Regions from separate parts of the Paenalkalicoccus suaedae genome, predicted to be linked through region 2. Evidence: riboswitches for the same ligand, from Rfam matches in the RefSeq annotation. Region 2 holds a riboswitch; each other region holds the start of a gene.

What was found. A riboswitch is a leader RNA that binds a small molecule or an ion and turns the genes downstream of it on or off. The one in region 2 is predicted to bind S-adenosylmethionine.
Region 1: another riboswitch for S-adenosylmethionine. It lies ahead of FLK61_RS02280 (2,3-diketo-5-methylthiopentyl-1-phosphate enolase); the one in region 2 lies ahead of FLK61_RS15175 (PLP-dependent aspartate aminotransferase family protein).
Region 3: another riboswitch for S-adenosylmethionine. It lies ahead of sfnG (dimethylsulfone monooxygenase SfnG); the one in region 2 lies ahead of FLK61_RS15175 (PLP-dependent aspartate aminotransferase family protein).
Region 4: another riboswitch for S-adenosylmethionine. It lies ahead of FLK61_RS02970 (Fur-regulated basic protein FbpA); the one in region 2 lies ahead of FLK61_RS15175 (PLP-dependent aspartate aminotransferase family protein).

The regions. Positions count from the first base shown of each region.
Region 1 is NZ_CP041372.2:363,810-371,331, forward strand. It holds gene FLK61_RS02265 (AraC family ligand binding domain-containing protein) at 1-310, opposite strand, end outside; gene FLK61_RS02270 (methylthioribulose 1-phosphate dehydratase) at 354-977, opposite strand; gene FLK61_RS02275 (2-hydroxy-3-keto-5-methylthiopentenyl-1-phosphate phosphatase) at 974-1,639, opposite strand; gene FLK61_RS02280 (2,3-diketo-5-methylthiopentyl-1-phosphate enolase) at 1,636-2,826, opposite strand; SAM riboswitch class I at 2,920-3,036, opposite strand; SAM riboswitch class I at 3,675-3,812, shown strand; gene FLK61_RS02285 (sugar ABC transporter substrate-binding protein) at 3,905-5,023, shown strand; gene FLK61_RS02290 (sugar ABC transporter ATP-binding protein) at 5,048-6,529, shown strand; gene FLK61_RS02295 (ABC transporter permease) at 6,531-7,522, shown strand, end outside.
Region 2 is NZ_CP041372.2:2,828,888-2,836,409, forward strand. It holds gene FLK61_RS15170 (aliphatic sulfonate ABC transporter substrate-binding protein) at 1-161, opposite strand, end outside; gene FLK61_RS15175 (PLP-dependent aspartate aminotransferase family protein) at 182-1,966, opposite strand; SAM riboswitch class I at 2,127-2,245, opposite strand; gene ilvD (dihydroxy-acid dehydratase) at 3,166-4,854, opposite strand; gene FLK61_RS15185 (dipeptidase) at 5,061-6,428, shown strand; gene FLK61_RS15190 (formate/nitrite transporter family protein) at 6,725-7,507, opposite strand.
Region 3 is NZ_CP041372.2:3,810,593-3,818,114, reverse strand. It holds gene FLK61_RS19215 (hypothetical protein) at 1-3,160, shown strand, start outside; gene sfnG (dimethylsulfone monooxygenase SfnG) at 3,275-4,354, opposite strand; SAM riboswitch class I at 4,459-4,561, opposite strand; gene FLK61_RS19205 (RQC-minor-2 family DNA-binding protein) at 4,644-6,059, opposite strand; gene FLK61_RS19200 (S1C family serine protease) at 6,297-7,522, shown strand, end outside.
Region 4 is NZ_CP041372.2:487,626-495,147, forward strand. It holds partial or broken gene FLK61_RS02945 (M20 family metallopeptidase) at 1-439, opposite strand, end outside; gene FLK61_RS02950 (MetQ/NlpA family ABC transporter substrate-binding protein) at 442-1,308, opposite strand; gene FLK61_RS02955 (methionine ABC transporter permease) at 1,322-1,984, opposite strand; gene FLK61_RS02960 (methionine ABC transporter ATP-binding protein) at 1,974-2,999, opposite strand; gene FLK61_RS02965 (YezD family protein) at 3,096-3,248, opposite strand; gene FLK61_RS02970 (Fur-regulated basic protein FbpA) at 3,245-3,397, opposite strand; SAM riboswitch class I at 3,463-3,565, opposite strand; SAM riboswitch class I at 3,634-3,737, opposite strand; gene FLK61_RS02975 (AAA family ATPase) at 3,906-5,171, shown strand; gene FLK61_RS02980 (PH domain-containing protein) at 5,348-5,698, shown strand; gene FLK61_RS02985 (hypothetical protein) at 5,796-6,101, shown strand; gene FLK61_RS02990 (hypothetical protein) at 6,159-6,296, shown strand; gene FLK61_RS02995 (phosphatase PAP2 family protein) at 6,333-6,851, shown strand; gene FLK61_RS03000 (IS3 family transposase) at 7,214-7,522, opposite strand, start outside.

The DNA.
Region 1 (7,522 bases), 1.5 Mb from region 2:
CCTCGGTGTGCGTGTGGACCTGCTCAAATTTCTTCAAAAGTGTCTCCAGATCAGGCGTGTCTTCATTTAGCGCAATCACATCCCACTTTTTATAGCCACGACGGTCCGCTAAAGAGCGAATGTCCTCGTCAAATGTCTCTAAAATCTGAGCCTTTTCTTCGTCTCCAATCTTGCAGTTGCCTTGGAGCTCGGTTGGGAGCTTTGTTGGATCCCAATGCTCGTAAAGCACCTCCTGGCTTTCTAAAAACGCACGTACCTCATCCGTTCCTTTAATCGTTTCCTGCGTGTCGCGAATTACAATTGTCGCCATTGTGAATAGCCTCCTTTAAAATAGTTAGGTAAAGTCTCTCGCCTTAGCGGCGTAACAGCTCTCTTTTTACTTGATACGAAAATAAAAATTCGAATGCTTCTAAATGTTTTTTAGCTTCAAACGCATCCCGTCCCCATGCGGTAATACCGTGGTTGCGGATGAGGACGCCGTGGACGCCTGGTTCAATTCGCTCTGCGACTGCGTCTGCGAGCTTATCCAAATCGGCATGGTTCTCCACGATGGGCACCTTAAGCTCGCCGTCTTCCTCCCAAATCTGGAACGCCTTGATCAGCTCTTGATGTTTAAATGTAATCTCTCCTTCTTCAAAATAGAGGTCGGAGATTAGGTTGTTGTCTACGGTATGCACGTGAAGTGAGCAGCCTGCCTGTGTTTTTTCATAAATCTTTTGGTGGAGCACCGTCTCAGCCGACGGCTTTAGCGCGCCGGGCTCTACTGGTCTACTGTCTTTATCGACGAGTAAAAAGTCCTCCGGCGTTCGCTTGCGTTTATCCTTGCCACTTGCTGTGACGAGGAACGTGAGCGGGACCGCTGTCACTTTAATCGAGAGGTTTCCGCTTGTGCCGGGGAACCAGTCTCGTTCGGCGAGCTCATCCTTAACTGCCGCGAGCTCATCCCATCTTTGTGAAACATCAACAGCTGTTGTCATGACGTCACTCCTAACGTATTTAGTGCGTGAATAACCGTGCGAAAGTCAGCAAAACGTGTATAGGGTAGCCGAAGCTCCTTACATTTTTCTTCTAAAAAATCTCCGCATACAAAGACGTGATCCGCGAGCTTTGCCGCTTCAAGGTCCGTAATCGAATCTCCAATAACAATGCGGTAATAGTCGTTCTTTGGGTACGTGCGTAAGATAGACGGTTTGCAACAACCACAGTCGTTATCACACTGATCGTCGCAGGCGTGCGGCCACGTAATACGGATGGTATCTCCACTAAAATCGCTACCGTTACAGTAGATGTTGCCGTTCAACTCGTACGATTCAAGCATTGGCTGGACGAAAAAATCAATACCACCACTGACAATATGGAGCGGAATGTCTTCCTTGTTCGTGTGTGCCACGAAGTCTGCAAAGCCGTCTCGAATAGTTGATTGTTGAACAAACGAGATGATCTCCTGCTTTTTAGACGTATCAAGTAAATCAAACATACGACCAACGCCCTCTTTTATGGAGACACGCTGCGCTAAAATATCGTCCTTGATCGGCTCCCATTTTGGTGGAGCAAACTCCTTCATGATGGCAATAATGTTGTCCTTTGTTGTAATCGTGCCATCAAAGTCGCAAAAGATAATCGGTGTGCGTTCCGTCATAGTGGATGCCCCCACAGCTTAATGGCAGCTGCGAGCTCTGCCTTTTGAAGGGCTGCATCCTCAAGTGATGTATCATCTAACACCGCGTCGACCGCTTGGCGGAAGGCTGTTGCACCTGCGGCTGATCCGTCTGGGTGTCCGTGAATCCCACCGCCTGCGTTAATAACGGAAATTTCACCGAAGTCTCGGACTAGGTGAGGTACAAGTCCAGGATGGATGCCGGCTGACGGTACTGGATATGCGGCACGGTGGACGGTCGGTTCTGTTAGTGCGAGCGCGATCGCATCTGTTTCCTCCTTAGGCAGTGCGACGCTCCCATACGGTGATGGGAATAAGACGAGATCGGCGCCTGCGATGCGCAGGAGCTTGCCTAGTAGGACGCTGTTGGCGATGCCGTAGTCCGGCGACGCCGTGAGCGCTCCGGATACGGCTGGGTGCGCCATGATCGGAACGTTGATCTCAGGATCCTCGGCGAGTGCCTGAAGCGTATCCAGTCCATAAGCGAATACGTTAAACAGGAGGGCGGATGCGCCAAGCTTCACTGCCTTACGCGCTTTGTCTCGTAGCTCAAAGGTGCGTCCGCTCAGGTTAACGGCGTAAAGGACGCGTCGTCCCGTTTCTTGTTCGACTTTATCTAAGATGTGCTTCCCGCGTTTTACTCGTTCTTCGAAAGGCGTGAGGGGGTTATCAAATAGAATTTCATCGTCTTTTACTAAGTCCACGCCACCACGAGCCTGGGCGTCTAGTTGCGTTTCGAATTCATCAAGTCCTTTGCCGATCATGCCTTTAAAAATACTCATGACGAGCGGGCGATCGTGCACGCCGATCAGCTCGCGTATGCCATCAACGCCAAACTGTGGGCCTGGGAACTGCTTTGCTAGTGCGTCGTCAAAGGCAATGTCAACAAGCTTGATTTCTCCGTCTAGCGATAGTTTCCCAAAAATCGTTGTTAAAATCGCTGGGATGTCAGGCGTGAAATTGACCGCCGGATAGCGAATCGTGATGGTCGCTTTTGGCGTGCCGTCGTTTGTCGCGATCACCTCGCCCTTGTGTTTTTTGAGCTGCGCCTGCTCGAGCGCCGGCAAATCCGTCCACGATCCAACTGTGAGCCCGAGCGCGATGCCCTCCGCTTTTTTATGTAAGTCAAGCCCGCCTGGTACGAGATACGTTGCTGTCACAAAGCTCATGTCACATGCCCCACTTTCTTTTTGAGAAAATAAAAAACGTCCACTTCGCAAATGGAAGAGGACGTGTCGGTTTGTACTGACAGGTATCATGTCCTCTTATCTGCCACGCATCCTGCGCGAGAGAATTAGCACCTTGAATCAGTCAACGTCTGACCGAAACAGGTTGCCGGGTATCATAGGGATCGTCCCTCCACCTGCTCTACATAAGAGTTTGAAATTATTATGCAATTTTGAATCGTTGAAACAGATTATGACAGGGAAAGGAGGAGCTGTCAAATAGTTTTTTCAGATTGGGGAGGAGAGGGGACGTAGAGCCACGTTTAGTGGTTTCAGCTTTAGGTAGGCAGCTGCGTGTTTGGTAAGTCCGTATTTTTGGCATTCTGTGTTTGGTATCTTCGTTTTTGTGTTTGGTAACTCGCCGTTTTTGCGATTCCGTGTTTGGTAACTCCTATTTTGTGTTTGGTTTCTAAAATGATGTCTTCACTTCATAGACATTCCACCACTCAAGGACCTTACATTGCCCAACTGCCACTTTACGAAGACCCCACGAGGCGGGAGCACAGGGCAACTGGCGGTTTTGCACGCACTTATGGTAAGTGTGTTCATCTTCTCAGTGAATTTTGGCAAAGTGTGTTTATGTTCTCCAATAATGTGTTCAGCTTCTCCTCAAAATCAGCAATGTGCGTTCACGTTCTCCTAAAATGCGTCCAACTTCACTTCTACAATATGGAAAGTCATCCCCAACCAATTGACAAACTCTCCTTCAAATTTTCTTGCATTCAAGGTATTGACAAATGATCTACTCAGGATTTATGATTACTCCCAACGCAACACACAAAAAAATATTGCTCTTATCGAGAGTTGGCTGAGGGATTTGGCCCTATGACGCCCGGCAACCGGCCTTCCGCACATTTGCGGAAACCTCCTAGAAGGTGTGAGGTACGGTGCTACATCCAACAGGCTTATTTAAGTCTGAGAGATAAGAGACGGACCATGCATGCTTCCGCCTCTTTCTTATACAAGAAGGAGGCTTTTTTACGTGGACGTTCTCGGGGGAGCAGATGGAGGAGAAGAAAATATGTCAGCGAAAAACAAATGGTTACTAACGTCAGGATTAGCACTAGCCGCTCTACTAGCAGGGTGTGGGGAAAATGAACCAGCAACAGACGCTCAGGAAGGCGCAACGTCAAACGAGGCTTCGCTCGAAGGAGTGCCAGACCGATTCGCATCAGACGAAGACGTCACTGTCCGCGTGATTCGAAAGATTGGTGGGGATGATCACACCGCACAGTTTTTAGCGGGTGTACAGGAAGAAGGAGAGTCGCTTGGCTTTGATGTCGACGTATTTACCGCAAACGGGGATACAGCACGATTTCACGATGCAATCGATCAGGCAATTACAAGTCAGGTCGACGGCTTAATTCTTTCTCACGGAGACGATGCAGCAACGGTGGAGGCGGTTGAGCGAGCGCGAGAAGCAGGCATTGAGGTCGTCACGTTTGACTCGATCCCGGATCTTGCTGAAATCGATGGCGTCACACTGACATCACAGGACGATGAGGCGTTGGCGCAGCTGGCACTCGATCAGCTTGTTGAGGACTTTGACGGGGAAGCAAGCATTGCCTACCTATGGGTCGACGGCTTCCCGCCGATGGTGCGACGTAACGCTGTTTATGAAACTATTTTAGAAGAAAACCCAGAACTTGTTGAGGTAAGTCGCTTCGGTGTTGCAGCAGAGGACACGAGCGTGCAAACGCAAAACGCTGTAGCAGCGCTACTTAACCAATATCCAGAGGGTGAACTAGATGCGATCTTTGCGACGTGGGATGCGTTTGCGATTGGAGCCGCTCGCGCGATTGAGGAAGCGGGACGCTCCGACGTGAAGATCTATGGAATCGATGTTTCGAACGCAGACTTAGAGCTGATCCAGCAGGAAAATAGCGCGTGGGAGTATACCGCTGCGGTTGATCCAAAGCTAGTTGGAGCCGTGAATCTACGCTTACTTGCGAAAAAGCTTGCAGGAGAAGAAACGCCTGAGACGTACGATTTAGAAGCAACGCTCATCTCTCGAGAAGACTTAGCTGCATCAGACGAGCCAGTTAACATGGTGACACTTGCCGATGTTGTGGACGGCTGGGGAGAAACAGATGCGTTTCATGAAGACTGGATGACGACATTAAAAGACTATCATAAGTAATAGGGTGATGACGTGGAACTGTTGATGAAGGACATATCGCTCTCGTTTCCTGGCGTAAAGGCGTTGCAGGAGGCGACGTTTAAGGCGAAGGCAGGCGAGATACATGCATTAATCGGTGCAAATGGGGCGGGGAAGTCGACGATGATGAACGTGCTTGCCGGGGTGCATCAAAAGGACTCTGGCACGATCACGATTGCTGGTGAAAAGGTGGACACGGGCTCTCCCAAAAAGGCGCAACGCCAAGGGATTCAGCTCGTGCACCAAGAGGTCGATACGGCCTTATTCCCGGCGCTCACCGTAGCGGAAAACGTCTTATCCGGACAGCTCATTGCGCAAAAGCGATTGACTGTAGGATGGGGCTCTCTACACAAAAAGGCAAAGGAAGTACTGAGCGAGTTAAACGTCGCTATCCCAACCAAAAAGCTTGTACAGGATTTAACGCTTGCGGAGAAGCAAATGGTGCTGTTAGCGCGAGCAATTGCAACAGACTGTCGTATTCTCATTCTCGACGAGCCGACGGCGCCACTAAGTAATACAGAGACAGAAGCGCTGTTTCGCGTCGTAAAGGATCTTAAACAACGTGGTATGCTCATCATCTTCATTTCTCACCGACTCAAGGAATTACTCGATCACTGTGATGCTATTACGGTGATGCGTGACGGCAAGGATGTGCTTGAGCGCACGACCGTTGGCCTAACGACGGATGTGATCGTGGAAGCGATGCTTGGCAAAAAGCTGGAGGCGCAGTTTGCGGGCGCCTCTGCAAAGCGCCGTATCGGGCAAGAGCTACTCCGTACGCAGGATCTATCCGACGGCGGGCTTATAAAAAACGTTAGCATCACGCTCTCAGGAGGAGAGATCGTGGGTCTAGCAGGACTCGTTGGCGCAGGGAAAACGGAGCTATGTAAGGTGCTATTTGGCGCCAGCCGAGCAACCTCTGGCACGCTAACGATTCAAGGCAAGAAAGCGACACTAAACAGCCCGTATGATGCCGTTAAAAGAGGGCTTGCGCTTGTTCCAGAGGAGCGACGCAAGGAGGGCATTTTTGTAGATGAGACGGTGGCCTGTAACATCACCGCAACCAGTCTCTCAAGCTTTACGAGGCTAGCAAGCTTTTTAGCGCCAGCTCGTGAAAACAAAAAAGCAGGGGAAATCGTGCAGCAGCTCGGCATAAAAACAGCGAATATTCACACAAAAGTACGTACGTTAAGTGGTGGTAACCAGCAGAAAATCGCGATCGGAAAGTGGATGGTCGACGATGCGGATGTGTATATCTTTGACGAACCGACGAAGGGTGTCGACGTTGGAGCGAAGCAAGACATTTATGAGCTCATCACAGGCCTTGCGGAGAGGGGCAAAGCCGTTCTGTTTGCCTCCTGCGAGCTCCCAGAAGTGATTGGAATCGCTGATCGCATTTACGTCATGTACGACGGCACGATCACAAGGGAAGTCACATCAACAACAACGGAAGAAGAGCTTTTACAGCTCGCAACAGGAGGAGCCTAACATGTCTACAAAGGAAGCATCGGCTAAAGCCGGAGCAACAACATTCGATTTTGTCTCGTTTTTATATCGCTACGGCACCATCATTCTTATCGTCCTACTAGTCGCTCTATTCGCTAGTTTAAATCCCGCCTTTCTACAGCCGGCAAATCTGCTGTCGATCCTACGCTCGATTTCGATTGTGACACTGATCGCGGTCGGGATTACGATCAGCCTATCCGTCGGTGGCTTTGACCTTTCTGTAGGTTCAGTCGCGTCACTTGCGAACGCCGTCGTCATCAGTATGTTCGTCTGGTATTCCCAACCAACGCTGATCGCACTCGCAGTAGGTTTTGCTGTTGCGCTATGTGTTGGACTGTTTAACGCGTGGATGATTGTAAAGATTAGAATCCCAGACCTATTACTCACACTCGCTGTTATGTTTATTATTCAAGGAGTCGCGCTTACGTACACAAGGGGCGCCACGATTTCTCAAAATATGATTATGAGCGATGGGAGCTACGCAACAGGGCAAATTCCGGCATTCTTTAGCCAACTCGGACGACTGCCGTACATCATTATCATCATGGTCGTTGCGGTGATTGTCGTCCACATCTTTTTGACGTATACCAAGCACGGGCGCTACATGTATATGATCGGCGGGAATGAGGAGGCAGCGCGCCTTTCTGGTATCCCAGTCAATCGTTACAAAGTGCTTGCCTATAGTCTCAGCGCACTATTCGCGGCGCTCGGTGGGATTGTCCTTGCGTCACGCGTCATGACAGCAGAAATTAACGCAGGCGGTCCCTATTTAATGGACGCCGTCGCAGCCGCTTTTATCGGATTTGCTGTCCTTGGGGCAGGCAAGCCAAACGCCTTCGGAACCTTTGTAGGCGCCGTCTTAATCGGCATTTTAGCCAATGGACTGATTATGATGAATGTCCCGTATTACGCGATGGACATCGTCAAAGGCTCTGTATTAGCACTAGCCTTAGCAGTGACGTACTATAAACAAAC
Region 2 (7,522 bases):
CTAGTTGGAGAATAAAACGCGTAGTCTACCGTAATTGTTTCGGGTGTTGACGAGTTGTCGTTCGTATTTGCTGTTCCTGCTTCTGTGTTTGATTCGGAGCCACATCCTGCAGCTACTAATCCTAACGCTCCGATACTAAGTCCTAATAATGTCTTTTTCATACTCGTCTTCACTCCGTTTCTTATATTTCACACGCGAATGTGGATATTGTCCCTCTTAGTCGTTGTGCCTCTTTATACGTACAGCGGTTGTGGATAACCTCAAGCCCTGCATCCTTCGCGATCGATGCCGCCTCTTCTGAGATAACTCCTTCTTGTAACCAGAAAATACGTGGCTTCACTTCCGCAGCTTCATGGGCTAATTCAATGGCTGCTTCTGGGCTTCTAAATACTTGAACAATATCAATCGGTCCTTCAATGCTCTTTAGATCAGGGTATGATTTTTCCCCGAGAATTTCTGTTTCTCTTGGATTGACTGGGATAATCTTATAGCCAAGTCGTTGCATCTTACGAGCAAGTCGGTGACTTGGTCGTGACGGTGTACCACTTAGTCCAACGACTGCGATTGTTTTAATGCGTGTCGTATTATTTTCCGTTACATTTGGACTTTGTAGCGCCCATTTGATAACTCCTTCGTCGTTAATAACGGTGTTATCTGAAGAATTACCTTCGCCTGTTGCAATGGCTAGAGCGCGATCTAAGTCTTTCTTCAAGTCTTCAATATTTTCAAGTCCAACGGACAGTCGAACGAGATCTTCTAGTACACCTGTCTTCTTTAGATCGTCACCAGTTAACTGCTGGTGCGTCGTTGATGCCGGGTGAATGATCAAGCTCTTTGCATCCCCTACGTTTGCTAAGTGAGACCAAAGCGAGACATTATTGATTAAGTCTCTGCCTGCTTGGCGTCCACCTTTAATTCCGAAGTTTAGAACGGCACCTGCTCCGTGTCTTAACAGCTTCTTCGCATTTTCGTGAGCCGGATGAGATTCAAGCCCTGGGTACGATACCCAATCAACTGCTGGATGCTTCTCTAAGTACTTCGCAAGCTCTAACGCATTCTCGTTATGACGAACGATGCGTAGATGCAGAGTTTCTAACCCTTGAATAAGCTGAAATGCGTTATATGGGCTCAAACACGGACCAAAGTCTCGTAGTAGTTGCACGCGTAATTTAGTAATGAAGGCGAGAGTCCCAAAGTCCTTAGCGTACACGATGCCGTTATAGCTTGGGTCTGGCTCGTTAAACACTGGGAACTTCTCTGACTGCCAGTTAAAGCGTCCTCCGTCGATTACTACACCACCGATTGTTGTACCGTGACCACCGATCCACTTCGTAGCGGAGTGGACCACGATATCAGCACCTTGCTCAATTGGCTTCGCTACATAAGGTGTTGCGAACGTGTTATCAATGATGAGTGGAATGCCTGCTTCGTGCGCCACATCTGCTACAGCCGGGATGTCAAGCACGTGAAGACTAGGATTCCCGATTGTTTCAGCAAAAACAGCCTTTGTATTCTCATTGATCGCCTGACGGAAGTTATCTGGATCAGTCGGATCAACGAACGTGACGTTAATACCGTATCGTGGTAGCGTGACTGCGAATAAGTTGTAAGTCCCGCCGTAAAGATTTGTCGCTGCAACAATCTCGTCTCCAGCGCTTGCTACGTTTAAGATGGATAAAGAGATCGCAGCCATACCGGACGATGTTGCAACAGCCGCTACCCCTTCCTCAAGTAATGCCAATCGCTTCTCAAGAACATCAACCGTCGGATTTCCGATTCGGCTGTAAATATTCCCCGGCTCATCTAACGAGAATAAGCTTTCTGCGTGATCGGTATCGTGGAAAAGATACGATGTTGTTTGGTAAATCGGTACGGCCCGCGCCCCAGTTGTTGGATCTGGTGATTGTCCTCCGTGTAAGATAACTGTCTCCGGATTGTACGTTTCAAAAGAATTGTTATTTGCCATTGGTAAATCCCTCCGTTTTAAGTTGACTTTCCTTATCGGAAAAGTAAGTTTAAAAGTTGTACGTGTTTCGTTGATTGCTACTCTTTTTAGGAAAAAATCAATAAAAAAATCTCTCTATCGAAAGATAGAGAGATACGGGTTCAGTAAAGAAACTCGTCCTCTCTCATCTTTCAGCGTTTTTATGAACGCTGATGGAATTGGCACCATACATCATACATATGAGTATGTGTTGGTTGCCGGGCTTCATAGGGCCATTCCCTCCGCCACTCTTGATAAGAGATCATTAAGTTATAATTGGTTAAATTTTTAATTAATGTGAATCTTAACACGGTTAAACAGCTACGTCAAATGTTTATTCGACTTTTCTAAAAGTTATTCACCTTTTCGTGAAAAACGATTAGTTGTCTGTTAGTCCGCGTTGATTTGTATGAGTCGTAGCTTATCATGGTTTGACTCGGTATGTCAAAGGATTTGACAGAATAATTTAAAAAGTTTCTTCTATTATAATAAGTAAGCACTTACATTGGTAAATGAGGGTTGTTTGATACAGTTTATGTGTGATTTGTGGTTTGGTGCAAGGTCAAAGTCAAAATCAAGGGCGGCACCTTCGGCGCCCCTGCGCGTCGTTTGCTACTACCGTGGTTGCTTGCTCAACTATTTTGCCCGGCCAGCGGCCGTGCAAAAGGATTTTTGCTACGCGGAAGGGCTACCACTGGTAGTTACGCAAACGACGCTTCGGGTCACCTACGGTAAGGTCATTATAGATAAATAATTTGTAAAAAAGTTAGTCAAACTCTACCCTATTGAGAGAGATTGGTGAGCTCTTCAGAGGGGCTGTGCTGAATTTAAAGGTGGTGGTGCTAAAATCAGAGGCTGTTGTGATAAATTTAGGGGACTTTGTGCTAAAAAGCGAGCATGTTGTGCAAAAATGTAAATAAATTAGGTGGTTAATGTTCGTTTAAGGTGGACTGTCTCTGCCACAAGGACGTATGCTAATACGTTATATAAGTCAAATTGCTAAAGTGCCAAATTGGGAGTGCAAGTATAAAAATCAAAAGCATCTCGTTTGTTCCTTCGGCTTTTATTCGTGACTCTCACTGCTCATTTTACGTCTCTACGTCATTCGCGACTAATTAAATTACTTCCACTTTTAATAAATAACGCCACATCTCGAATACGAGATGTGGCGTTTTAAGCTATTAATCCTGATCCGTTACCGCACCCTTCGCCGACGAAGCTACGAGACGCGCATACTTTGCCAAGACACCAGTCTTGTAACGTGGCTCTGGCTGTTGCCACTCACGCTTACGCTGTGCAAGCTCTTCGTCACTCACGTGCATGTTGATCTCTTGTGTATCGCTATCAATCGTTACCTTATCTCCTGTGCGCAGAAGTCCAATCGGACCACCTACCGCAGCTTCTGGAGCTACGTGACCGATTACGAAGCCATGTGATCCACCAGAGAAGCGTCCATCTGTCATAAGCGCAACCTTCCCGTTTAGGCCTTGTCCAACGATCATTGCTGTGACAGAAAGCATTTCTGGCATACCAGGTCCGCCCTTCGGCCCTACGTTACGGATAACAACTACGTCACCAGCTTTAATTTGACGGTTTTCAATAGCAACCGTTGCTTCCGCTTCACTATCGTACACCTTCGCGATTCCTTCAAAACGGCTAATTTTTTGACCAGACATTTTCGCCACAGCACCCTCAGGAGCTAGATTTCCCTTCATTACAACTAATGGACCTGTTGGCTTAATTGGCGTATCAAAAGGAACGATAACCTTCTGACCTTCTTTAAGTGGTTCTGCTTCGGCTAGATTTTCTGCTAGCGTCTTGCCTGTGACAGTTAAGCAATCGCCGTGCAACAAGCCATGCTCAAGAAGTAGCTTCATCACAGCCGGCACGCCGCCCACTTCATACAGATCCTGCATGACATATTGACCGCTTGGCTTTAAGTCCGCGATAAACGGCACACGCTTACGTACTGTCTCAAAATCGTCGTACGACAAATCAACGCCAGCAGAGCGAGCCATTGCGATTAAGTGCAAGAATGCGTTCGTCGAGCCACCAAGTGCCATCACAACCGTAATTGCGTTCTCGAACGCTTCTTTCGTCATAATGTCACGCGGATAGATGTCCTTCTTAAGTAGCTCAATCACAAGCTCCCCAGCCTGGCGACATTCCTCTTCCTTATAATTGTTCACAGCAGGCGTCGAGGACGAGCCAGGAATACTCATACCGAGCGCTTCTACCGCTGATGCCATCGTATTGGCCGTGTACATCCCGCCGCAGGCACCAGCACCCGGACACGCATTACACTCTACTTTATGCAGCTCTCCGTCATCGATAATCCCTTCCTGATACTGCCCAACCGCTTCAAAGGAGGAAACAATATCGATGTCTTTCCCATTTAATTTACCGGGAGCAATCGTTCCACCGTATACATATACAGCAGGTAGATTCAGTCGACCAATAGAGATAATACAGGCAGGAGTCGTCTTATCACAGCCTCCAATTGCCACAAGCCCGTCAAGAGCTTCGGCACTCATCACTGTCTCAATAGAATCAGCAATAACTTCACGGCTAGGAAGAGAATAGTTCATTCCCTCGTGCCCCATCGCAATGCCGTCCGCAACCGTAATCGTATTAAAGATCATCGGTGCTCCACCACCTGTTTTCGCGCCACCTTTGGCACTAATCGCAAGCTTATCAATATGTACATTACACGGTGTTACCTCACTCCACGTGCTGGCAATACCGATCATTGGCTTTTTAAAATCCTCATCCGTAAATCCAACCGCGCGTAACATCGACCGGTTTGGAACTCGGTTAACTCCTTCACTAATCACCTTACTGCGAATCCGCAAATCTTTTTCTTCACTCATATGTGTCATCCCCTTCATGCTATGTCAGATAATATGCGTAAAAACTATAGTTCTTATCATAACTCATTTTTAGAAACAGACGCAACGAGTTTTCTGAATAAACGATTTTTTCTGAAAATGTAAGCGGTATCAAGGCATTGAGATTTGCGAACTACTAGAAAGAAAGCTACACTAAGACGTAGATGAAATTAGAAAGGAAGATGATGATGACACAGGAAGTTATTGATTATTTGAAAGAAAATGAAGAGCAGCTTTTGCAAAAATTACATACGTTTTTAGAGATCGAAAGTGTAAGTACGGATGCATCGAAAAAACAGGAGATGGAGAAGGCCGTCGACTTTTTAACTGGTTATCTGCGCGACATCGGATTTACGACAGTCGAGCGTAAAGATACGGGCGGTCACCCCCTCGTGTATGCAGAATGGACAGGAGCTGAAGATGCTCCAACGGCGTTATTCTACGGTCACTATGACGTGCAACCAGCAGATCCATACGATCTATGGGACAGCGCGCCATTTAAGCCGACGATCCGCGACGGAAAAATCTTCGCGCGTGGCGCAAGCGACGATAAGGGACAAGTCTTCATGCACTTGGCAGTTTTCGAAGCATATTTAAAAACGCAGGGCTCCCTGCCGATCAATGTCAAGCTCGTGATTGAGGGCGAAGAAGAAATCGGAAGTGGCAACCTCTATCCATTCCTTGAGAATAACCAAGAGCTACTAAAAGCCGACTTCTCCCTTATTTCCGATTCTGGAATGGTCGATAAAGGCATCCCTACTATTCTATATGGCCTAAAAGGATTCACTGGTCTTGAAGTAACTCTAACTGGTCCTAACCGCGACCTGCACTCTGGTCTTTACGGTGGTGCGGTGAAAAACCCTGCAATGGCTCTCGCGCAGCTTTTAGCTGGCATGAAGAACGAAGACGAAGAAATCACGGTCCCAGGCTTCCACGATGGTATCGAAGAGCTGTCAGTTGGTGAGCGTAAGCTGATGAATGCAGCACCAGGCGAGAATTTTGTTTCCACAACAGGTGTCCCAGAGGAAGCGCCAGAGAAGGGCTTCACAGCCAAAGAGCACACGATGGCCCGCCCGACTTTCGAAGTCAACGGTATCTTTGGTGGCTATCAAGGCGAAGGAACTAAGACGATCATTCCATCGAAAGCGACAGCTAAGATCACGTGCCGCCTCGTGCCCGGCCAGGATCCAACGCACGTGCAGGATGCACTTGTCGCTTACATCGAGGAGCACGCGCCAAAAGGCGTTCACGTCGATATCAAGCGCGAAGCCCTATCTGCTAAAGCATACAAGGTCGACCCGAACCATCCGCTTTTAGAAAAGGCCGCTGAAAGCTACTCCGCAGCCTTCGGACGCGAGACAGTATTTGTCCGCCTAGGTGGTTCGATTCCAGTTGTCGAGACAATCGATTCCCTCTTTGGCATTCCAGTCGTACTGCTCGGCTTCGGAACACCAGAGGACAACCTCCATTCACCAAACGAAAGCTTCCCATTAGAGCACTTCTCTAAAGGAATGGAAGTCCTTGCAACGTACTATCATGACGTAAAGAACGTGTAAGAAAAAGCTTTATATGTAGTCATTTACTGGGCGAGAATGTCTTGCCCAGTTTTTTTATATGTGAATCGAGTTTGATATTCTAGGAGTTTCTAATGGGAGCGGATTACTTTCACTCGCAAGTGGTTTACTTTCCTCCCTGAACGGTTTACTTTTCAGCCCGAGCGGTTAACTTCCCCCACAAACGGATAACTTCTCCCTATGAACGGATACCCCCCTCTCTCTATCCGTATCACTAAACACTCCATCCACTATCACAACCAACAAAAAAACAGAAGCCTCATCGGCTCCTGCTCTCCTTATACTTTAGGTAAGAACGGCTTGTTCATATAGTGGTACACGAGCGCCATAAAGATTGCGCCACCTGCAATGTTTCCGATTGTTACTGGAATCAAGTTATAGAACATTCCTTGAATCGTGATAACCTCTGACTGATTTAAGACAAACGCAATCGCAAAGGTACACATGTTAGCAATACTATGCTCGTAACCGGAAATGAAGAAACAGAATACAAATAAAAGCATTGCTACAATTTTTGCCACATCATCCTTCATCGACATTGGCACAAAGAAAGCCATGCAGATGAGCCAGTTACATAAAATAGCTCTAAAGAAGAGTTGCATCTGCGGATCCGTCATCTTTTGTTCTGCTACCGTCATCAAAAATCCATTTACTAACGGATCGTCAAATAGTCCAGTTGTAAAGATTAGACCCGCAAATAGAATCGCCCCTAACACGTTTCCTATGTACGTCAATGCCCATAGCTTTCCTACTAACGCCCACTTCATTTTTTTCCTTATAGCGGTGTACGTATGATAAAAAGTGTTCCCCGTAAATAAATCCGCCCCGCCGTATGCGATAAGTATAATTGCAACTCCAAAAGTTAACCCTGCGAGTGGATACGCCCACGGTGACCCTGCATTATAAAAGAAGCTTCCTGTGCGGAAGGATACGATAACACCAAATCCGATAAACATACTTGCAAGCATCGCTCGGACTAAGTATCTGCCGATTCCGCTCTCATATATTTGGACTTTCTTAAATGATATTTGTTCGACTTGCTCGAGTGATTTAATTTCCATTTTGCATTCCTCCCT
Region 3 (7,522 bases), 980 kb from region 2:
AAAAACGTTAGATGTAGCTATTATTGATAAGACAGTATCAGACGAAACGTATCGAGAGCACCTTGGACTTACATGGGTATTAAATCACTACCGGTACGTGCAAAGTGATGGAGAACAGTACGATGCTTCATCAGACTATTATGGATTTGTTGTAGATGAAGAGGCAGAGACGCATGAGGTGCGTCCTCTGCCTGAGTCCTATGATGGTGTCGAACTCATTTACATTGCCGATACGTACGGTGTATATGAAGAGGATCTGCCTTGGATAAATGCAGATGCTGAAAGAGAAGGCTCCCGATCAGAACAGCTTTACGGTGGGATGGAGGAAAGCGAATGGTCTGCCATTGTTGATCGTTTAAATCAGTCAGAACCAAGCACGCTGATTGTAGAATTTAACTCGTTTGCCTCACCAACACAGCAGAATGTCCAAGACAGTATGACCCAGTATCTTGGTGTCGACTGGTCAGGGTGGGTTGGTCGATATTTTAATGAGCTAGATTACGAGATTAATAATGAAATCCCTCAGTGGGTTGTAGAGGAGCATGGTGCTGATTGGAACTACGAAGGACCAGGGTTTCTTCTAGTTAATGATGTGACAAGTGACTTTGTGGTCTTAACCCGTGATCATGTAACAAGCGACGGTATTGAAGTAGCCCTAACTGAGCTTGGGGAAGAGGTCTTGCCAGATACGAGATCCTCTACGTATGAGTACTGGTTCGATATCGTTGTTCCAGAAGGAAATGCACAGGCTTTAGCAACCTATTCATGGGAGCTTACAGAAGCAGGCGAGTCTCTTTTAGAAGAGCAGGGCATCCCAACAGAGTTTGCGAGTATTGTACAAAATACGCATGGGAACTCAGGTAGCTATTACTTCGCAGGTGACTTTAACGATGTAGCTAACGTACCGTCTTTTGAGAGAGTAAGAGGGCTACCGACGATGTATCGGTTAGGATCAGCATTCTCTGATAATGCTTTTTATTGGAATGTGTATGTCCCAACCATGCGTTCGATATTAGCTCAGCAAGATCAAGACATGATCGCTTCTTCAGACGAACAAGCAGATGAGAATCGTTTTGCAAATGCAGAGGGAATATCTCATATCTCCCGCGTGAACGATCAGACCTTTGAAGTGTTAAAGGACGATCAGTGGGAAGAGATGACAATTAAAGGTGTTAACATCGGGAAAGCGAAGCCTGGTACATTCCCAGGAGAAGCAGGAATCTCTGAGGAAGAGTATTACCAATGGTTTGAGATGATCGGCGAGATGGAAGCAAACAGCATTCGGGTCTACACGCTTCATCCACCTGGTTTTTATCGCGCATTAAAGCAATATAACGATGAGCATGAAGACAACATCTATGTTTTCCACGGAATATGGGTAAATGAAGAGATTTTAGAAGAAGATCTAGACGCGTTCCACGAAGAAAACACGGAGGAATTCCAGCAGGAGATGGAGGATATCGTGAATGTTATTCATGGAAATGCTATCATTCCACCACGCGTGGGACATGCATCTGGTACGTATCAAGCGGATATATCGGAATACGTAGCAGGCTGGATTATTGGAATTGAGTGGTATCCATTTATGGTGGATAACACGAATCAGGAACACGCAGGTATGGGAGATTACGACGGTAACTTTGTCTATACGGAGAATGCCGAGCCGTTTGAATATTGGCTTGCTGAGCAAATGGACTTTATTGCATCCTTCGAACATGATAACTATGGATGGGTTCGCCCACTAAGCTTTACAAACTGGGTGACGACGGATATTTTAGATCATCCATCGGAGCCGAATGAACAAGAAGATATGGCGAGTGTGGACCCTAACGTGATTCATGTAAAAGGTGACTATGAGCTGACTAATCAGTTTGCCTCGTATCACGTTTATCCGTACTATCCGGACTTCTTTAACTTCGAAGAGGAGTATTTGGAGTTTATTGATCACCGTGGAGAACCAAATAGCTATGCTGGCTATCTGCGTGACCTACATGAAGTGCACGATATGCCAGTTTTAGTAGCCGAGTTTGGCATTCCGGCGTCTAGAGGACGTACGCACGAAAACCCTCAAGGGAAGCATCAAGGCTTTATTTCAGAAGAAGAGCAAGGAGAGTTAGTTGCCAACCTGTATGAAGATATCATTGCAGAAGGAATGCTTGGTGGAATGGTATTCTCTTGGCAGGATGAATGGTTTAAACGTACGTGGAACACGATGGACTATGATAATCCAGACAGACGCCCGTTTTGGTCGAATACACAAACGAATGAGCAACGCTTTGGTCTTTTAGCCTTTGATCGAGATAAGGTCATTGTAAATGGTGAGGACGAGGAGTGGCCTGAAGCAACGCAAATCGCTACTGGTGATAACACGTTAAACTCGCTTGAACTAGATTATGACGAAACCTTCCTATATGCACGTATTAATAGAGATGAACTTGCTGACGGTGACGCGTATCTTTTATTCGATACAGTCCCAGATCAGGGGAATACGACATCAACTGACTTCCCAAATCTCGACTTTGATCGAGGCGTGGAATTTATTGCTCAAATTAGTCAGGATGAGCAGGAATCGCGCATCTGGGTGGATCAATATTATGATTATCTAGCTTTCCTATACGAAGATCAATTGGATTTGATCGAAATTTATGGGGAGACTCCGGATAGTAACTCTGGAAACTTTGAGACGATTGATTATGTACTAAATCGAGAGCTCTTAATTCCAAGTACACAGGAGTTAATACCGTTCGATACGTATGAAACGGGTAAGCTCCGACGCGGTAATGCCGATCCTGAATCAGAAGACTATGATTCGCTCGCTGACTATCAAATTAGTGAAGACAATGGGATCATCGAAATTCGAATTCCTTGGCTCTTACTACACTTTACCGACCCGAGTCAGCGCGAGGTGCTAGGTGACTTCTTCGGTGAAGGAGAGCAGGTGATGCGTGATGTTGACGAGATTCACGTAGCTGTCATGCAGGCGGATGCGAATGGCGAGATTGTCGATACGCTGCCACAAGCTAGCGGCAATACGATTTCCTTCGAGCCTTACACGTGGGAAACATGGGACTTGCCTCAGTACGAACCGAGATTAAAGAAATCCTACGACATCATTCGCGAAGCGTTTTCTCAAGAGAACGATGAATTAATAGGTAATTAGAAAGTAAATAGAAGAGAGCGGGATGCCATTATGTTGGCATCCCGCTCTCTTTATTTTATCCACTTTGTCTATCGGGGGAGATGGGACAAAGAAGAAGATACCCTACTATGCTTCTTACACGCGCGCTAACACTTGCTCTTTTTGTTTGACGAGCGGGATTACCTCCTCGCCAAAGCGTTGCAGGTCCGTTTCATAGTGGAAGTGCCCTGTGAGTACTAAATCAACGCCAATTGCTTTTAACTCTAGGATACGCTCCGATACTTCCTCGGCAGTACCAATAAGTCCAGTTTTAAAGCCATCATTATACTGGACTAGGTCTTCATAGGACGAGTTTGCCCACATTCCTTGACCGTCAGAAGCAGATTGACCAGCGTGCTTAACAGCTTCTCGGAAGCCTTTCACAGCCTCGTCATCCGCGTTTGCGACGATATCGCGCAGAAGCCCAACCGCCTCCTCTTTTGTATCTCTCACGATGGCAAAGCCATTTACGGCAAACTTTATTTTATCCTCACGTCCATACTTTTTCGCTCTTGCACGTACGTCCTCGATCTGTTCTTTAAAGCCTTCAAGTGTATTTCCATTCATAAAGTACCAGTCGGAATGCTCGGCCGCCATTTCGCGAGCTGCACTTGAATTACCACCTTGGAATACAGGAGGCTGACCATTTACTGGTTTTGGCTTTAACGGAGCCTGATTGATTCGATAGAAGTCACCTTGGAACGTTGCTTCTTCCTTTGTCCAGAGCTCACGTAATACTTGAATAAATTCAGAAGAGCGACGGTAGCGTTCATCATGATCAAGCCAGTGCTCCCCGTAACCGATAAACTCCTGTTTAAACCATCCACTAACAACGTTTAATGCGGCACGCCCATTGCTAATATTATCAAGTGTTGCGACCATCTTCGCGTATACACCAGGATGCCAAAGACCCGGATGGACAGCTGCAATAAGGTTAATCTTACTTGTTACGCTTGCTAAAGCAGAGGCAAGGGTGATGGCTTCTAACTGATTCTCCGCTCCATAGCTTGCAAACCAACGCGTTTGGAACAGTGCATAATCATAATTAACCTCTTCAGCTAGCTGTATGTAGCGCTTATTTGACTCAACATCCCACCCTGTTTGCTGAGGGAGCTTTGACACGACTAATCCACCACTAACATTAGGAACCCAATACGCAAATTGTACATTCGACATTTCTATTCCTCCTTGTTTATGCATCCTCTTATCACGATAAAAAGCCCTCTTTAAGGTGAAGAAAAGAGGGCTTGAAGTCACATCAACATGTGGCTATCCGTCTAATCTCATCTTCGGATCTATTATAGATCCTCTGAACTTGGCACCGTGCAATAGCCGGTTGCCGAGGCTTCGTAGGGTCAGTCCCTCCACCTCTCGTGATAAGAAAATGATTAAGTTAGGCTTTATTCTAGCAGGTCTACTAAAAAGGTCAAGAAGTTTTTAGAATTATTTGAACGAACAGATAATTTTACATGATTGATTGAACAAGCTTCGTTATATATTTTTCAGGCCAGTCATGAAGTCGTCCAAATAAGGCTGACTGATGAAGTCCTAACGTTCGAATTTTGTTTGACGGGTTTCCTTTTAACGCTTGTACGAGCTGATAAGACGAAATCTCCATAGGCTCCATGCTAACAAGCTGTTGAATCGATTCTACTTCCACTCGCGTAATAGAGAAGCCTTTTCGGCTAAATAAAATATCATCCGGCTTTGGTCTGTTCGCTTCGACGCTTTTGCGTAGAGTATCCTCGACTTGCTCTAGCTCCTCTAAAAGCGTGCGCTCGTCCAGTGTCAGCCAGGTCGACACCTTTTTAAGCACCGCTACATCTGGTAAATAGACGTGTTGCAGGCTCACAAGCGTAGGTTCAATTTCCTCATTGGGCAATCGAATGCTATCAATCGCTTGGTATGCAACAACTGCCGGATGATCGCTGTTTGTGTTTGCCTCCTGCTGGAGTGTTAAGATCGTGACCAGCTTCTCTTCGTATGGCTTAAGGAAATCGTGTAATTCTCTGAGCTCCCGAAGTGCGGTTATCACTTTGGGACTTTGTTCCGCGATCGTATTGAACTGACGTTCAATGGTGGCAATACGTTTGATTGCCTGTGGCATATCAACTTCAAAAGGCAGATAGACCCGATTTTCGTCCAAATCATACGTAATCCCATAGTCACACTCGTAGCATGTGCAGACTAGAGTCTCGTTGTCAGTTGCGAGCTCCTTGTCATGCTCGCACATCGTGTACCGCCACTCGGGTGTGATATGTCGATACGGGCGCATCACGACGCCAACGCGGTGGCGCCAGTACGAGATGTCCTCTGGATAATTAAGAACACCAAGTAAAGAAGATTTATTTAACGCTTCAACAGCGTGTACAATTGGTCGTTTTGCTTGAGCAAGCTGGATAAACGGATGCTGATCAAATGCTTCACGCATTTGTTCAAGCCATGTCTCGCGAGACTGCTTGCTGAGCTTTGCGCAAAAGATAAAGTCTTTTACGACGCTTTTTACGTGTGATGCAAGCTGGATAGCCGATAGTTTGGCATATTCCTTTGGATAAAACGAGTCCTGCACAATAGGGATCGGCGCAGACATTTCCTCCCATAAAAATTGCTCTGGGCGGACAAGAGTTGGGAACGCCTCATCGTTACCGAGTACTGGCACAGGAAGTCTTAGTTCATCCGTTTTAAGAAAAGACGTCAAGAGCTCGATTTCATCAGCTGTTAATTCATTAAATGCTTGAGTGGCAGCATGCTGTAAACGAGTCACATTTGCTTGATCCTCCTTCGATCCAATTGATCGAAAGCCATGTCGCTTCGCTCCTACTGGCACAAAAACAAGTGATGGGTAAGCTTCAATAATGTAGCCAAGCTGATACGTAGTCATGTACAACAGCTCCTTCAACGGGTGATACCTTTATTATACTTCTGATAGGGGGGATTAGACAAAGAAGACGACGAGGAGAAGCTTCTGCCTTGGGTTTCATCAGAGCAGATTGCAAAGCTTAAACACTTTACTCCAACCACCTCCAAAACATTTCTCTTATCAGCAAAAAAACAGGTTCAAGATTGTAAATAAAGAGGTATGATAGTCTTAGGTATATACAACAGAAGGAGGGAATATATGTATTGTTCGACGTGCGGAAATCAGATGCAAAGGCGAGGCAAATACTGTTCATCCTGTGGGAATAGAAGAAAGCGCTCATTTTTAGTTACGTTTGTTGTACTAATGTTCTTAGCTGTTAACGGTACGTTAGCTTATGTAGTACTAGATCCATTAGCATATTTTTTGCCAGATCAACAGGAGCAGACAGAAGCTACTTCATCGCCTGAAGAGAGAGTTGCCCTTGTGTCGGACACGGAAGAACAATTAAACATAAAGCAACCGCAGGCTATCCGTAACATCGTAAGCCCTGACGAAGAAAGCGAGAGCGCGCGTAATCTTACCAAGATTATTGCAGACGCACAGCAACACGTGTATACGATCTACACACCAGCCGGACAAGGGTCAGGCTTTTTGTATAACGGGGGTGGTGTCGTAGTCACAAACGCCCACGTGGTGGAAGGATTTACAGATGTGACTCTAACAACTTTGGCAGGCACAGAGCACAGCGGCCAAGTAATTGGGTACTCAAACGAGATTGATGTAGCGATTGTGTACGTTGCAGACTTTGTGGGCAGGACTCCCTCTAGCATTGCCCATGAGAAAAAAATAGATGTGGGAGAGAGTGTGCTTGCTCTAGGTACTCCACTAGGCTACGAGAATTCAGTTGCGATGGGCTACGTCACTGGCGCTGGACGAGACTTTGTTATTGATAACTTTACCTATTCAGATGTCTACCAAATCTCTGCTCCAATTGAGCCTGGTAATAGTGGCGGTCCACTGATGACGATTGAGACAGAAGAAATCTTTGCGATCAATTCTGCTAAAAGAAATGACGCTTCGTTGATTGCATTTAGTATTCCTATCTATACCGTTTATGATCTGATTGAAGGCTGGATTACCAATCCTTTAAGTCGTGACCAAGTGAATGAGCTTTTCTACAACAGCTTCGGGGAGTTTTACTATAGTGACGGCTGGCTTGACGGAGATTTTTATGGTGGAGATTATTCGGCGGACGCCGATTATTATGAGTACTGGGAGTGGGACGACGAGTTTTGGGAAGATTACTATAGCAACTATGATTATTATTACGATGATGACTATTACTACGAGGAAGATTACTACTATGAAGAAGACTACAACGAAGGCGAGTTTTATTATAATGATGAGCTTTATTATGAAGATGAGGATTATTATTATGAGGACGATGAGTACTACTACGAAGAAGATGAAGACTATTACTATGA
Region 4 (7,522 bases), 1.6 Mb from region 2:
CGAAGAGTCCGGCTTTGACGAAGCTTGCTTTTGCGCTACCATTTGGTCCGCCTTCTTCGGCGGGAGTCCCGTAAACATAGACGGTGCCACCGGTTTGTTCCAGATCATCGGCTAGGGCAATTGCGGCTGCGACGGATGTTGTGCCGATAATATTATGACCGCACGCATGCCCAAGGCCTGGCAAGGCGTCATATTCTGCTAGAAACACGATGTTACGTCCTGGCTTTGAGCTTGATTTCTTCCCAATAAACCCTGTTTCATGACCGGCAATCGATGTTTCTACGTCGAAGCTCGCGTCTTTTAATAGTGTTACTAGTTCAGCAGCTGATTGTACCTCCTCATTTCCGATTTCGGAGTAACCATGAATCCGCTTAGCAGCCTCAATATACGTGTCCTTTTTCTGGTCAATTCTTGCTTTCAATTCGTCTCGGATCGCCATTATTATTGTCCCTCCTTTAAGTTTTGTACAAGCTCATCAAGTGTTTGCTGCAAATCCTCCTGTGGAATATCGACCACAATATTTCCTCCGTTAGAATCGTCGACAACAGCTTGGGCAATGTCTTCCTCTTGATAAATTTGAGCAATAGTATGGTAGGCTTCGTTGTCTTTCTCCTCTGCGCGTGTCGCAAAAACGTTAATATAAGGCGCTGCTTCGTCACTGTATGGATCATCGTGTACGAGTGCTTCGTCTAAGAAAATATCTGCCTGTGTGGCAATTCCACTATTGATAATAGAGCCGGCAACGTCAGGTAACACTCGTGGTGTTTGTTGCGCAACGACTAATACAAATTCTAGATTCTTTGGATTTTCCTCAATATCATCGACGGTCGGATAAAGCCCTACATCCTCACGAAGGGTGATTAAGCCTGCGCTCTCAAGCACTTTGAGGCCTCGTCCCGTATTAGCGGGGTCGTTTGGTAGCGCGATTTCGCCGCCATCAGGAATATCCTCGATTGACTCATGGTTGGTTGAGTATAGTCCAAGAGGTGCAATAACGGTAGAGCCGATTGGCGTGATCGTTTCATCGTACTCCGCGTTGTATTGGCTTAGGAAAGCTAAGTGCTGGAACGAGTTGAGATCAATCTCTCCATTCACAAGAGCCGTGTTAGGTAATGCGTAGTCTGCAAATTCGATTAGCTCGATATCGATACCTTCCTCTGCAGCACGGTCTGAAATTAAATTCCAGAACTGACCGTCTGCACCTGTTACGCCGATCGAGACTTCTATGCGGTCCTCCGATGCTTGTGATTCTCCACATGCTACTAGTAAAAGTGTAAGTGCCCCTGTTAAAAATGCTGCTTTTCTCATGATTAATCTCTCCCTATCTTCTTAAGAATTTTCGTGATAATTTGTTTCCGGCAAACTGTGCGATTTGTACTAAAATAATGAGTATAGCGACGGTGACAAACATGACAGACGCGTCAAAGCGATGGTAGCCGTAAGTCATGGCGAGGTCTCCTAAACCGCCACCCCCAACAATCCCTGCCATAGCAGAAAAGTCGATTAAGGCAACTGTCACAAAGGTTAGTCCCAAAATAAGTGGACCGAGTGTCTCTGGAATGAGGACACCATAAATAATTTGAAAAGGGGATGCACCCATTGCTTTTGCGGCTTCAATTAAGCCTGGATCAATCGCAACAAGGTTATTTTCCACAATGCGGGCGATCCCGAACGAAGCAGCAATTGTCATAGGAAAGATGGCTGCTGTCGTTCCAATCGTTGTACCCATTACCAATCTCGTTAAAGGTGTAATAGCGACGAGAAAGATAATAAACGGAATTGGGCGAATGATGTTGATTAACACATTGATGAAAAAGAATACGACTTTATTTTCTAAAATATTGTCCTCACGCGTGACATATAAGGTGAGACCGATCGCGACGCCGAAGATACTGGCGAAGGCGAGTGTGAAGAGGACCATCGTAATCGTCTCACCGGTCGCCTCCACAACCCTGAGCCAAAACGTACTCCAATCAACTCCCATGATTGATCACCTCCCGAATCTCGACGGTTGTTGCGAGCTCTTCTATGGCTCGCTGAACCGCGATTGGATCACCGATAAACTCGACAATTAAGTTGCCGTAAAGCTGATCCTGTAACTCATTGACACTGCCATAAGCAATATTAAAATCTAGATCGTACTTACGTGTAACCTTTGATAATAATGGTTGATTGGTTGATTCGCCTTTAAAAATGACCCGATAAAGAGGGTTAGTATGGCTATTGCGTAAATGCGTTAATAGCTTAATAGATAGTCGATCATTTAATACAGAGCTAATAAAATTCTTTGTCGTGGCTGTTTGTGGATTCGAAAAAACGTTGAATACATTTCCACTCTCAATCACGCGACCATTCTCCATGACTGCAACACGATCGCAAATCGTTTTAATCACGTGCATCTCGTGCGTGATGAGAAGAATTGTGATGCCGTATTCTTCATTCACCTTTTTTAATAAGCGAAGAATATCATCGGTTGTATCAGGATCAAGTGCAGACGTTGCTTCGTCACAGATAAGGAATTCCGGTGACGTGGCTAGCGCACGAGCAATGCCAACGCGTTGCTTTTGACCGCCAGACAGTTGCTCAGGATAATGATCGGCTTTGTCCTTTAATCCGACAAAGTCGAGCATGTCGTTGACGATGCGCGTCACTTCTCGTTTTGGTTTTCGTGCAAGTCGTAGTGGATAAGCAACATTGCCAAAAACCGTCCGTGACGAAAATAGGTTAAAGTTTTGAAAGATCATGCCGATTTGCTGACGTTGGCGACGAAGATCCCGTGGTTTTAATGACTGAATGTCTTGATCGCCAATGAGGATGCGACCTTTTGTTGGGCTTTCGAGTAAGTTAACGAGTCTAAGTAGCGTGCTTTTACCCGCTCCACTGAAGCCGATAATGCCAAATATTTCTCCTTTATTCACGGTCAAGGACACGTCATCGACGGCAAGGATGTCCTTTCCATTTGTGGTAAAGCTTTTTGTGACTTCATCGAATGTAATCAATGCATGTGCTCCTTTTTACTAAAAGTCTGCTGGGACGCAAAAAGGCACCTCCCCCTATGTGTTGGGGGTAGGTGCCTTCTGTCGTCAGATCAGCAGCTAGTTTGTTTTTTTCTGATTCGGAAATCGTTTTTTCTCGGTTACGTCTACCTGGGTGATTTCCCCATTGTGCACAGTTACTGTTACTGTGCCAAACTCAATTTGTTTTAAGACGGACTGGACATACGATTCTTTTGTGGTGCTCTCACTCATCGTAGGCGAACCTCCTCTGTTTGGTTTAGTGCTTGGCGTAATTCCTCCACCGTTAGCTCATATAGTTGTTGGTTACCGATCTTAAAGTGACCTGCTTCGAGCAACCGTGTAATGAGCTGTTGCTTTGTGCTTTCCTGTGAGGCATTCATGTTCTTTTCCTCCCTAGGTACGCAAAAAAGCCACTTCTTCGTCCGATAAGAAGCGGCAAACATGCGTCTTATCTGTCAGGCTTTCGCCTGCTGGATTTGGCACAGTGCTACAAGTAGCCTGCTGCCGAGGGTTCATTGGGCCAGTCCCTTCCCCTCTCTGGATAAGGTATTCAGTTTTCGATTCGAGCATATAAAAAAGCCCACTTCACAAGAAGAGGGTAGTTGACTACTATCTCTTCTTATCTTTGTAGCACAAACGCTACTGGACTTGGCACAGTACCGCATGCGGCCTGTTGCCGAGGCTTCGTAGGGCCAATCCCTCCGCCTCTCTGGATAAGAGTGTATGTGTTCGATTCGATAATCAGTACTCTATCTTAGTATCCTTAAAATGTCAACTGCTTATTGAGGAAAATCTTGAGAGAGTCGCACGAATGGAGAATCAAAACCCATATTCATGCTATTATGAGAGTACCAGCCAATTATACTTCCCATTTAAGGAGTGGTTACTATGGATTCGTTTCTCTTCAATAAGTCAAATACGCGAATAAAAGATATGATAAATTACAGAGAACATGCGGTTGCGCTTGAGGGTGTGAGTGAACACTTGTTTACTGAATTTGGACATACTTTCTATCAATTTTCTCTCCAAGAGGAACTTGTGGATATTTGGAAAGTGCTCCAAGATGATATTAAGCATAACGCGAACGTAGAATTTGTTACATATGTTTTTGAGTCAGTTGAAGCATTTAAGGTTACAACGGAGATAGAGGAAGATCGTCTGCGGGTAAACTCTAACCTGAATATTGATAATTCGGTTTACTACTATCCTGATTTTGAGGTTGCTCTAGTTAGAATTCCGATTTTTCGTGAGCATATGAACTATGAGCAAAGCTTCGTTTTTTCCACGTCACAAACAGCCGTCAAACGCTTCCTTCATTATGTATACAAACAAAATCGTATATATAGTAAGGCGCACATGTCTATGCTCATTGATACATTAAATGGAGTAGAGGAACGACGAGAACAAATTACAACAGCTGTATTAAGAGAAGATGTTTTATTAGAAGCAGGACTAAAAGAGGAAATTTATCGTTCTATCGATCAATTCTTTCTAGAGGATGGTTCCTTTTTTAAGACGTATGATATTCCTTATAAAAGAGGCATTTTACTATACGGGCACCCTGGAAACGGGAAGACTACGCTTGTTAAATCAATAGCAGGAAGTGTAGAGGCTCCTGTCGTGTACTGGCAGATTACAGAACACACATCGAGCTACACCGTAATGGAAGTATTCCAGAAGGTGGCGAAGTTAACGCCGATGGTACTTGTTATTGAAGACTTGGACTCGATGCCACTAGACGTACGTTCTGTATTTCTTAATACACTAGACGGATCAACATCTAAAGAAGGGGTCTTTTTAGTTGGTACAACAAACTATCCGGAGAAAATTGATCCTGCCTTAGTAAACCGTGCTGGTCGCTTCGATCGCTCGTATGAGCTGAAGCTTCCCGGCAAAGAGCTTCGAAGTCAGTACGCAAAAGTTAAACGTTTCGATCGTTTCTTAACCGAAGATCAAGTGGAGCTTTTAGTAGAAAAGACAGACGGGCTCTCATTTGCGCAATTAAATGAACTGTATACGTCAGCTGCACTCCAATGGCACTATGAAGAAAAGGTTGATATTGATGAATTGTGTAGTCAGTTACAAAATGATAATCGAAAAAAGAAGCGTGATGAGTGGAACGAGTCAAACCATGATCCGGTGGGGTTTTATTAAGAGGGTAAGGGTGAATGAGAGGAGTAGCGGTGCGTTTGATGCGTACTGTGAAACTCTTATTTTTGTTGGTTGAAAGCGCGCATGGGAACATGCAGAAATGGTGTTTAATCATGTAACGTACCGCGACCTCTTAACGACAAACAAGGCTAAGAGAAAGTAGAAGGAGGACGAAATGAATGAATTTTTTCAAAGGGGACAATAAATCAAAGCACCACGACCAAGTACAGGAATTCCTATTTGAAGGAGAAGAGCTCCACAGCACGTATGGGCTGATGGTTGATTTTGTGGCGTTGACGTCGCATCGCGTCTTATTTGTAGACCGTTCGATTATGTCGAAGTCGCGCTCTGTCGTAGTGACAATTCCATTTTCTAAAATAGAGGAAATTGCGATAGAGAAGACTGGGTTCCTATCCTTTTCAAACACAATCGAAATTGCAACAAAGTCTGGGAATCATCAGCTACAGTTCACGAAGGGGAGCGATGTGATGGGCTTTTATAAGGAGCTGTCGCAGCGGATCTGCGCATAACTTGCGTAAAATAATGGAATAATGAAAAAGTGGCTTTACAAAATGTGACAACATCACTATGATTAAGCTACTTTATCAAGAGGGAGGTGGCAGGAGGATGCTACGATTTATTGCGTTTATCATGATTATGAGCACACTACTCGTAGACCCGTTGAACGCACAAACGGCCACTGCCATCTCCTCGTCGGACGATAGCATCAGCGCATGGCTTATTGATGACGATCAAGAGGGTACGACCACCTCGAGATCGGACGATGCCAAATTATTTTCGCCACTAGAGGAGCAGGTAAGAGGGGAAGTCGTGGATGACGCTCACAAACTCCGCGAGCACCTCACTGCTGAGTGGAATGAAGCGTACAAAAAGGCAATTCGCATGTCCTACCTCGCGGAGAGCGCGCTCTAACTCACTCTTATCAAATTCGTTTTATATCCGACTTTGGTGAGAAAAGAGGGATGAGCGATGAGCCAGAAAAAAGACGATAAACCGTTTGACGACGGGTTCTCCGAAGCACTACGAGGACTTGGTATCGGGATGGTTATGATGATCGTATTCTTTTTACTGCTACACTTCGTGTTTGGCGTACAAGCTTTTGCGTAATAGAAATAGAGAAGGTTCTTAGAGGGGAAACAGGACATGAGCATGACGGAATTTTTGCAGGCAGCAGCGACGTTCGGGAGCGTGGAGCTCACAGTGATCGTCTCTGTTGTATTATCAGGCGTACTCGTTTTGATGAAGCGAGTACGTGAAGTTATTTGGCTGAACATCACGATTTACGGTGGTGTGGCAACGAATTTTATGTTGAAGCTGATCGTCGGACGTGAGCGCCCAGGCGAGGAGCGGATGATCGAGGCGTTTGGTTTCTCGTTTGAAATGGAATCCTACAGCTTTCCGAGTGGACATACGATGCGTGCGACGATTTTAGCGCTGGTCGTTGGATATGTGCTGTTTAGGTTCGTGCTTAAAACAGGAGCGATGAGACTCGTAGCAGGAGCGGCACTTTTGTTCGTTGTCGCGTCCGTTGCGACAAGTCGCGTGTACTTCGACTACCATTTCGTGTCTGACGCGATCGTGGCGGTCCTGGCGGCTGTAGTGTTTTTTGCGGCGATGCTTTGGACCAAGCGTTTTGCAGAAAATCGGGTGAAGATGGCATAGGGTGGTTCGGGTTTTATAGAGGAGTTCTTAGGGCTTGTTGCTTAAGGGCTAACTAGTTTTAAGAACAGTCCTTTGGACTAAAATGACCAAGTACTAACTAGTTTAAATCAGCTCTTCGAGCTGTCAGCCCTCCAGACATTCTACGACATCCATAGGGCCGGTCTTTGAGCTTCCTCGTCGGCAGGGTGCGGCTGCCGCCTTACCCTTAGCGCCTCCTGCGGGATCTCAAAGACCTCTTTCCCCTATGGATTGTCTCCGAATGTCCTTCGGGTCTGCCAGCTCTGCGTTTGATTTAAAAAATTCGAAAGGGAAGGGCCTTCTTTTTGTAGAAGGGTGGCTACCCCTAAAAGTTAGAGTTTTTATTATGCAGCTAATTGGCTGGTTTGTGTTCGGTATTCGACTGGACTAAAACCAGCCAATTTTTCTTTTGATCGTATATGGTTGTACCAGTAAATATATTCTTCAATCTGCCTTTTTAATTCTTCGTAGCTCACTAATTTTTCTCCATAATACATTTCTTGTTTTAATATACCAAAGAAATTCTCTATTGAAGCATTGTCTGCGCAGGTTGCTTTACGTGACATGCTTTGAAATACTTTATTTTCTTTTAATGTCCTCACCCATTGGTTGTGCTGATAATGCCAGCCTTGATCGGAGTGGATAGTCGTACG